One region of the Rhizobium lentis genome, then DNA from elsewhere that is predicted to be linked to it. Evidence: predicted binding sites of a transcription regulator. Region 1 holds the regulator's gene; each other region holds the start of a gene.
What was found. Region 1 encodes PhoB, which activates phosphate uptake and scavenging genes when phosphate is short. Its sites were predicted from a motif close to TGTCATNNANCTGTCAT; they were not measured.
Positions count from the first base shown of each region.

Region 2: J0663_RS13430 (DUF47 domain-containing protein) is a predicted target of PhoB. The motif match lies at 1,332-1,348, and genes of this name have one in related genera.
Region 3: J0663_RS16365 (alpha-D-ribose 1-methylphosphonate 5-triphosphate diphosphatase) is a predicted target of PhoB. The motif match lies at 1,133-1,149, and genes of this name have one in related genera.
Region 4: ppk2 (polyphosphate kinase 2) is a predicted target of PhoB. The motif match lies at 1,413-1,429, and genes of this name have one in related genera.

Region 1 covers NZ_CP071454.1:2,354,628-2,356,827, reverse strand. The annotation lists gene J0663_RS11330 (GcrA family cell cycle regulator) at 16-549, shown strand; gene phoB (phosphate regulon transcriptional regulator PhoB) at 962-1,645, opposite strand; gene phoU (phosphate signaling complex protein PhoU) at 1,779-2,200, opposite strand, start outside.
Region 2 covers NZ_CP071454.1:2,803,283-2,805,482, forward strand. The annotation lists gene J0663_RS13425 (inorganic phosphate transporter) at 1-602, opposite strand, end outside; gene J0663_RS13430 (DUF47 domain-containing protein) at 602-1,243, opposite strand; gene J0663_RS13435 (NUDIX hydrolase) at 1,506-2,003, shown strand; gene J0663_RS13440 (GNAT family N-acetyltransferase) at 2,049-2,200, opposite strand, start outside.
Region 3 covers NZ_CP071454.1:3,407,781-3,409,980, reverse strand. The annotation lists gene J0663_RS16365 (alpha-D-ribose 1-methylphosphonate 5-triphosphate diphosphatase) at 1-1,076, opposite strand, end outside; gene J0663_RS16360 (NUDIX domain-containing protein) at 1,222-1,812, opposite strand; gene J0663_RS16355 (molybdopterin-containing oxidoreductase family protein) at 1,809-2,200, opposite strand, start outside.
Region 4 covers NZ_CP071457.1:281,888-284,087, reverse strand. The annotation lists gene J0663_RS29570 (aldo/keto reductase family oxidoreductase) at 1-368, shown strand, start outside; gene ppk2 (polyphosphate kinase 2) at 447-1,361, opposite strand; gene J0663_RS29560 (GMC oxidoreductase) at 1,516-2,200, opposite strand, start outside.

The sequences.
Region 1 (2,200 bases):
AGGTGGAGACAGGGCATGAACTGGACAGACGAGCGGGTCGAGAAACTCAAGAAGCTTTGGTCCGAAGGGCTGAGCGCCAGCCAGATCGCGGCGCAGCTTGGCGGGGTCAGCAGAAATGCCGTTATCGGCAAGGTGCACAGGCTGAGCCTTCCGGGCCGTGCCAAGGCCGGCGGCACGACCACCGCGGCGCGCACACCGAAGCGCCAGACATCAGCGCCACGGGCGCCGAACTACGCCTCCCGGATCACCACCCGCACCGTGACCCGCCAGCAGGGCGCAACGATGCTGAAGGAAGAGATCGAGGTCGATGGCGTCGAGGAAATGGACTATGTGCCGGCCGGCAACGTGGTCGTGCCGATTTCCCGCCGCCTCGGCCTGACGGAGCTGACCGAACGCACCTGCAAGTGGCCGGTCGGCGATCCGCTCAAGGACGACTTCCACTTCTGCGGCTGCGAATCCCCGGACAATTCGCCCTATTGCAGCTATCACCAGAAGCTTGCCTACCAGCCGGTCAACGAACGCCGCCGGGCGGCCGCTCGGGTGAGCTGAGGGGCGATCGCCGGACATGAAAAACGGGCCGAGCGGCCCGTTTTTTATTGGTTCGCGCCAATAGCGCCGCTCATTCAGCGTCGACCACCGGTCTCGACCCGTCCTTCGGCCCCCGCTTACATGCCGCAACGTCTCGATTCCCTCTTCTCCCCTGCGGGGAGAAGGTGCCCGTAGGGCGGATGAGGGGCCGGCGAAGCCGGTCCTTCCCAACAATGCCATGTGAACTTCGGTCGTGTTGGGCGCTTGCCGTTGACGTGATGGGATAGGTGATGACGGGAGGGTGTGCCGTGTGGCCCCCTCATCCGCCTGCCGGCACCTTCTCCCCGAGGGGAGAAGAGATTTGCCGCACTCTTTCCGTTCCCCACCAACCTCTCATGGGGCACGTCCCCTCACCCCGTCCGTGTTCGGGAGCTCAAGCTTCCATCGAATAACCGGCGCCACGGACGGTGCGGATGACGTCCTGCATGTTGGAGAAGTTCAGCGCCTTGCGCAGGCGGCCGACATGGACGTCGACGGTGCGTTCGTCGACATAGATATCGTGGCCCCAGACGCCATCGAGCAGCTGTGAGCGGGAGAAGACCCGGCCCGGCGACGACATCAGGAATTCCAAGAGGCGGAATTCGGTCGGGCCGAGGCGGACTTCGCGGCTCTTGCGATGGACGCGATGGGTTTCGCGGTCGAGCTCGATATCGCCGCACTTCAGCACCGAGGACAGCACCTCGGGGCGTGCACGGCGCAGCATCGCCTTGACGCGGGCGACGAGTTCGGGAGTCGAGAAGGGTTTGACGACGTAATCGTCGGCGCCGGTCGACAGGCCGCGGACGCGCTCGCTCTCCTCGCCGCGCGCCGTCAGCATGATGATCGGCAGCCGCTCGGTTTCCGGCCGCATGCGCAGGCGCCGGCAGAGTTCGATGCCGGAGACGCCGGGCAGCATCCAATCCAGGATGAGAAGGTCGGGCGTGCGTTCCTGCAGCCTGATTTCGGCCTCGTCGCCACGCAGAATGGTATCGACTTCGAAGCCTTCGGCTTCAAGATTATAGCGAAGAAGTACGCTGAGCGCTTCCTCGTCTTCAACAACTGCGACTCTCGGGATCATGCGTGTCCGTCTCCTCGCACACGAGCCTTAAACCGGGGGCGATTTAAACAGGCGTCCTGCGCAAATTCAGAAATTGGCTGCGACCTCTTTGCGCGCCCCGAACGGGCGCGCACGCAATCGATTGATCGGAAGATTATTCCGTCGCGGCGCCGACGGTGTTGGCGCTGTCATCCTTCGGGCGATCGCCTTCCGGCTGCGCGCCCGTCGCCATGTAATAGATCGTCTCGGCGATGTTGGTGGCATGGTCGCCGATGCGCTCGATGTTCTTGGCGCAGAAGAGCAGATGCGTGCAGCTCGTGATGTTGCGCGGATCTTCCATCATATAGGTCAGGAGTTCGCGGAACAGCGAGGTGTACATCGCGTCGATTTCGTTGTCGCGCTCGCGGATAGCGGTCGCCTTGTCGGCGGCCCGTGTCGTATAGACGTCGAGCACTTCCTTGAGCTGGACGAGCGCCAGCTCGGAGAGATGCTCGAGGCCGCGGGCGAGCTTGCGTGGAACGCCGGTGCTCTGGACGGCGATAACGCGCTTGGCGGTATTCTTGCCGAGGTCGCCGA
Region 2 (2,200 bases), 450 kb from region 1:
ATGCCCATCGTCTTCTGGGCGTCGTTGCCGCCGTGGCCGAGCGAATAGAGCGATGCCGATACGAATTGCAGGAAGCGAAACGATCGGTCGACAGCGAACGGGGTCTGCCGGATGAATGTCCAGGTCACCGCCAGGATGAGAAACAGCGCCAGAAGGAAGCCGATCATCGGCGACATGACGATTGCGCCAGCGGTCTTGAGGAGGCCGCTCCAGACGATCGAGCTCAACCCGGTTTTGGCAAGACCCGCTCCGACCAGGCCCCCGACCAGTGCGTGGGAGGAACTGGAGGGAATGCCGAATATCCAGGTCAAGACATTCCAGACGATGGCGCCGATCAGAGCCGCGAAGATGACCTGCGGCGTGACGATCGCCGGATCGATGATGCCGGTGCCGAGCGTCTCCGCCACATGCAGCCCGAAGAACAGGAAGGCGATGAAATTGAAGAACGCCGCCCAGAAGACCGCATATTGCGGCCTCAGAACCCGCGTCGATACGATTGTCGCAATCGAATTTGCCGCATCATGCAGGCCATTCAGGAAGTCGAAGAGCAGCGCGACGCCGATAAGGCCGACGAGAAGCGGAAAAGCGAGGGCGGCATCCATCAGACATTCTCGATCACGATGCCGCTGATCTCGTTGGCGACATCCTCGAATCGGTCGACCACCTTCTCCAGCTCGCCGTAGATTTCACTGCCGATCAGATACGCCATCGGATTGTTGGCGCCATGTCTGCGAAACAGATCCTTGAGCCCCTGCTCGTGCAGTTCGTCGGAGCGCCCTTCCACCCGCGTGACCTGTTCGACGATTGCCGAAAGTCGCGGCGCATTGGCGTTCATGCGATCAAGCAACGGAATGGCTTCGGCAACAAGATTGGCTGCCTCGACGACAGTCTTGCCCATTTCCCGCATCCCCGGATCGAAGCTGGTCTGCTCGAAGAGCCGGATGGTCTTGACGGTTTTGTGCATCATGTCGATTGCATCGTCCATGGACTGGATGAGGTCCTTGATGTCACCGCGATCGAAGGGTGTGATGAAGCTTCGCCGGACGGCTTGCATCACTTCGCGGGTGATATTGTCGGCCTGGTCTTCCAACCGCACGATCGTCTCGCATTGATCCTCGATCTGAATGCCCGACAGCAACCTGTCCAAAGCCTGTGCGGCGTCGACAATCGTCGTGGAATGCTGTTCGAAGAGCACAAAGAACCGGTCTTCGCGCGGCATCAACTTTCGAAACCAACCAAGCATAAACACCTCGCGATCCATGGCCTGCGCTATCGATGACGAGTCGTCCTAAACCCTATCCCATTGAAGAGATAGGGGGAAATTTCGGTTTATGACAGATTTATGACAATGGCGCCTTGAAAAAGGGGAATAGTTAAGGAACATTTGTCGTTCGCCGAACCCTTGGTTCATTGCTTCGACAGCCCAGGTTTTCTTTTCGGATTGATCTGTCGCTCAGGATATCAACATGGCTTGCGCCACCAATGACCCGCGGCGGCTGACGTAAATGCCGAAGCAAACTAGGACCTATCTCGGCCGGCTGGCAAGCGCCACCGAGCAACTGTTTCGCGGAGAAGCGATCGAGCAGTTTGCGGCGATTTGCTACCGCAAATTCGGTGACAATGCAGTGCAGGTCCTGCTGATTACGTCGCGCGAAAGCGGCCGGTGGATCGTTCCCAAAGGCTGGCCTATCGCCAAGCTTGCACCCCATCAAGTTGCCGAACGCGAGGCTTGGGAAGAAGCCGGTGTGAAAGGTAAGGCCAAGAAGCGCCCCTTCGGTTTCTATACCTATATCAAGACTCGCGCCGACGGCGAACGCGTTCCCTCGATCGTTCAGGTCCATCTCCTGGAGGCCCGAGAAATCGATGAGAATTTTCCGGAACAAAAGCAGCGAAGCAGCCAGTGGCTGCCACCGCTCGAAGCCGCTGTGTTCGTTCGCGAGCCCGAACTGAAAAGCCTATTGGGCAAGGTTGAAAGAACGGTGCTGAAGCCACCGAAAGTGTGATGTCGAAACCCGAGCACGGTTCGGGAACGACACCGTTCTCTTTCGTCACCCGACCTTATAGCGGTAGAACTTGCTGTCCACCGCCATCAGCGGGAAGGAGCGGGGCAGGGCGCTCTTGGCGATCTCGCTGAAGCCGTTCTTCTCGTAGAAGCGATGGGCGGCGACGAATTTGTCCGTCGTGCCGAGGAAGATATCGG
Region 3 (2,200 bases), 1.1 Mb from region 1:
GGTTCGACCGCCACCAAATCGGCGCGCTGACCGATGGCGATCTCACCGCGGTCCAGGAGACCGGCGGAGCGGGCGGCATTGCCGGTCGCCATGGCCACGGCTGCCGGAAGTCCGCCTTCCACCCTATCGGCCAGCCTGAAGATGCCGGGTACAAAGGCAGCCGGATGGTAATCGGCGGCGATGACGCTGAGCAGCCCGGCCCTTGCGGCATCGAGGGCGCTGAGATTGCCGGACATTGACTGGCCACGCAGGGCGTTCGGCGCGCCCATCAGCGTCCAGAGGCCGCGGCGGCGCGCTTCTTCGGCCGCAGGTGCGGTGACTGGAAACTCGCTGATGGTGACGCCGAGATGGTGCATCTCGGCGACTTTTTCGACGCTGTCATCGTCATGCGAGGCGAGCGACAGCTTGTGCTTCAGCACCAGCGCCACGATCGCCTTCAGCTTGGCTTCGATTTCGGGATTGTTGCGCATGGCGATGCGCTTGGCGACGATCTCGGCGGCCATTTCCTCGGAGATGGCACGGCGCTCGGATATGCTGAGGATGTAGCTCTGCAGATTGTTGTACTGCCCTTGGCCCGGCGTGTGGTCGGTGAGCGAAACCATGTCGATCTGGTCGGCATTCAGCAGGCGCTCGAGAGCCGGGGCGGCGCCGATATTGGTGATTTCGTAGCGGGCGTGGACGCGGTGGTCGATCAGGAGATTGTCGCGCAACCGGTTGATGCCCTCGATCACGGCGGACGTCGTCTCCAGCGAGCGGACGTGACCATAGACGCTTTCGGTGGCGAAGGAGACGGCGGCAAAGGCCGTCGTGACCCCGGCGGCGGCAAGCTTCTTGTCGAGTTCATGGATGCCGAAATCGATTGGCATCGTCGCGTTCGGCCGCGGCGCGATCTCGCGCTCGATCATGTCGCCGTGCAGGTCGACAAATCCCGGCATCAGCAGCCGCCCGCCGCCATCGATGGCGGCGCTCGCGACCGGCTCCGGCCTGATCTCGGCAATAGCGCCATCCTCAACACGCACGGAACCTTCGCTCACCACCTCGTCCGGGAGAACGAGGGTGAAATTGCTGAGCCACATGGCTTTCTCCTGATCGCATCCGATGATCGACAAGCCGCAGCGGATAGAACCGCTTCGTGACAGTCGTATGAATTTTCGAGCGTTGGCGGCTCAAAGCAGGAGCGGTCATGGGTGCATCCAGCCGTCCCCGAGGCGCCCCTACCCGCTATCTGATCCGATCCCTGTTCAACGCGGCCCACTGCAAAAGCATGATCGTCTTGGCGTCGAAAATCTCCCCGGCCTCAATCATCTGGGCGGCTTCGACGAGCGGGACTTCCAGGACCTCGATATCCTCATGCTCCTCGTCCAGGCCGCCGCCTTCGGCCACACGGTCGGCGGTGTCGATCAGGGCTGCGAAGAAGTGGACGACTTCGGTAATGGCGCCCGGCGACATGTAGCATTTGAAGAGAAAGCGCGCCTCGCGCAGGCGATAACCGGTCTCCTCCATCGCCTCGCGGCGGATCGCCGTCTCAGGATGGTCGTCGTCGAGAAGGCCGGCCGGCACCTCGATCATCCAGGCGGGGTCGCCGTTGACGTGTACCGCCAGGCGGAACTGGCGGACGAGAACGACAAGGTCGCGCTTGGGATCATAGAGCAGGATGCAGGCGGCGGGCGTGCGGTGGTAGACTTCCCGTTTCAGCCGCTGGGTCGCTCCCTTGCGATCGATATAATCGAGCAGATAGCTGCTGAGCCGCGTCCACCCGTTCGACAGCGTTTCCTCGCTCGCGATTTTTACCCGTGATTTCGGCTGCGTCATGCAGCACCCCCACGAAGCCAGACCTTATTGTCGTGCACGGCCGCTCCGCCATAGGGCGCGACCGGGTCGGCACCGGTCAGGACGTTGATGCCCTCCCCGTCCACATGCGCCTTGTTCGGCCAGAGGCCCTCGGCGATCAGCACGCCCGGTTTCACCTCGGTAGTGATACGGGCGTGAATGCGCAGATCGCCGCGGCTGTTGCCGATGCGGACAAGATCGCCGTGTGAAATGCCGCTGGCCTCGGCGTCAACAGGATTGATCATCACTTCGGGCCGGCCCTCCTTCTGACGCGACGTCTTGGTCTCGGAAAAGCTCGAATTCAGAAAGTTGCGCGCCGGCGACGTGGCGAGACGGAAGGGATGCTCGGGATCGGCGACTTCGATGACAT
Region 4 (2,200 bases), on a different replicon from region 1:
AACAGGTCGCCGAAGGCCGCGGGATCACCGAGATCGTCTGTGTGCAGAACCACTACAATCTGGCGCATCGGCACGATGACCAACTGATCGACGAACTTGCCGGTCAGGGCGTCGCCTATGTACCATTCTTCCCCCTTGGCGGATTTACGCCGTTGCAGTCGTCCACGCTCTGCAATGTCGCCACGCGTCTCAGCGCCACACCGATGCAGGTGGCGCTCGCCTGGCTGTTGCGCCGTGCACCCAATATCCTGCTGATCCCAGGCACCTCGTCGCTCGGTCACCTCAGGGAGAATCTCGCCGCGGCCCGCTTGCTGCTGCCGGATAATGCTGTCGAGGAGCTGAACCGAATGACCGATAAGGCCGCCTGACAGCCGCCGGGGGTTCCAGTCGCTACGCCGGGTTTCCCGCGCGGCGTAGCGATCTTGCCGGATGTTGCGGCTATTCTTTCAATAGCGCTCCGGCACGAGCATTTCAGGCGGAACAGGCGCCCTGATGTAATCGGCGTGGCGAATACGGTCCGGCAGCTGAATCTCGGGCTTCGGAACATCCTCATAAGGAATCTGGTGAAGAAGATGGGCGATGCAGTTCAGACGCGCCCGTTTCTTGTCGACGGCCTGCACCACCCACCAGGGCGCTTCCTTGGTGTGCGTGCGCGCCAGCATTTCTTCCTTCGCCTTGGTATACTCCTCCCAGTGGATGCGGCTTTCCATGTCCATTGGCGAAAGCTTCCACTGCTTCAGCGGATCGTGGATGCGCATCTTGAAGCGGAATTCCTGTTCCTCGTCGGTGATCGAGAACCAGTACTTGATGAGCACGATGCCGGAACGGACCAGCATCCGTTCGAATTCGGGTACCGAGCGGAAGAACTCCTCGAGTTCGTCAGGGGTGCAGAATCCCATCACGCGCTCGACGCCGGCGCGGTTGTACCAGCTGCGGTCGAAGAGCACGATCTCCCCGGCCGTGGGAAGATGCGGAACATAGCGCTGGAAATACCATTGATGGCGTTCCCGTTCGGTCGGAGCGGGCAGTGCCACGGTTCGGCAGACGCGGGGGTTGAGCCTTTGGGTCACGCGCTTGATCGCCCCGCCCTTGCCGGCCGAATCCCGGCCTTCGAACAGCACGACGACCTTCAGCTTCTTGTACTGAACCCAATCCTGCAGCCGCACCAGCTCATGCTGCAGCCGGAACAGCTCGCGGAAATAGATCTTTCGGTCGAGCGTCTGCTCAGCCGGTTCCGTCATTCCTTCGACGACCAGATCGTCCAGCCGATCTTCCTCCATCTGCATTTCCAGCTCCTCATCGAAGCTGTCGGCGATTTCGGCCTTTATCCGGCTGAGCTGGTCCTGATGTGTTTTAGACATGGGCTTTCCCTTCCTGCTCAGTTGACAGGAGCATGTCACTGCAAAGTTAGTGTGACGGTTGGATAACCCCAAGCTCGCCGACTTGTTCGCCGCTCCCGTCACTCCGCATGCCGGAGATCTTTTCGATGCCGCCCGCGCCGAAGTGGAGCCGTGTCTAGATCAGTCCCTTCCGATAGCCGTCGACAAGATTGCGGCAGGCGCGGATCGTCAGCGCCATGACGGTGAGCGTCGTACCCGCGATGCCGCTGCCCGGGAAAGCGCTGGCGTCGGTAACGATGACGTTCGGGGCATCCCAGAGCTGGTTGTAGCAATTGAGCACGGAAGCTTCCCGGCTTTCGCCCATGCGCGCGCCGCCGGTTTCATGGATTGCAGCGCCCATGCACATGGTCTTGCGGAACCATTTGCGGAACATGAAGCGGCTAAAGGCATCGGCGTCGGGAAAGGCGCCCCTGCCCATCTCCTTGAGGCCCGCGGGAGAGCCGATGAATTCCAGGTCGCCGCCGACCTCCCTGATCATGGCGATCAACGTTTCCTCCTGCCGGCGAAGCAGCCGCTGTTCCTCCTCCTGCATGACGCAGCGAATGTGCGGTACCGGAATGTTCCAGGCATCCTTTCGCTTGACGTCGAGAGTGATGCGGTTGTCGGCATAGGGCAGCATGCGGCCGAAGCCGAAGAAGGCGAGACGTGCAGCGGTCTCCTCTGAAACCGGTGCCCTGCCGACGCTGCCCTGATAGTCGAAATCGCCGCGGGCGGCGTCACCCTCGCCAAAGCGGGGGATGAAGATGCCACCCGACGGGTTGTAGAAGGGATCGACAGGAGCGGAATGGTCAATGGCCCAA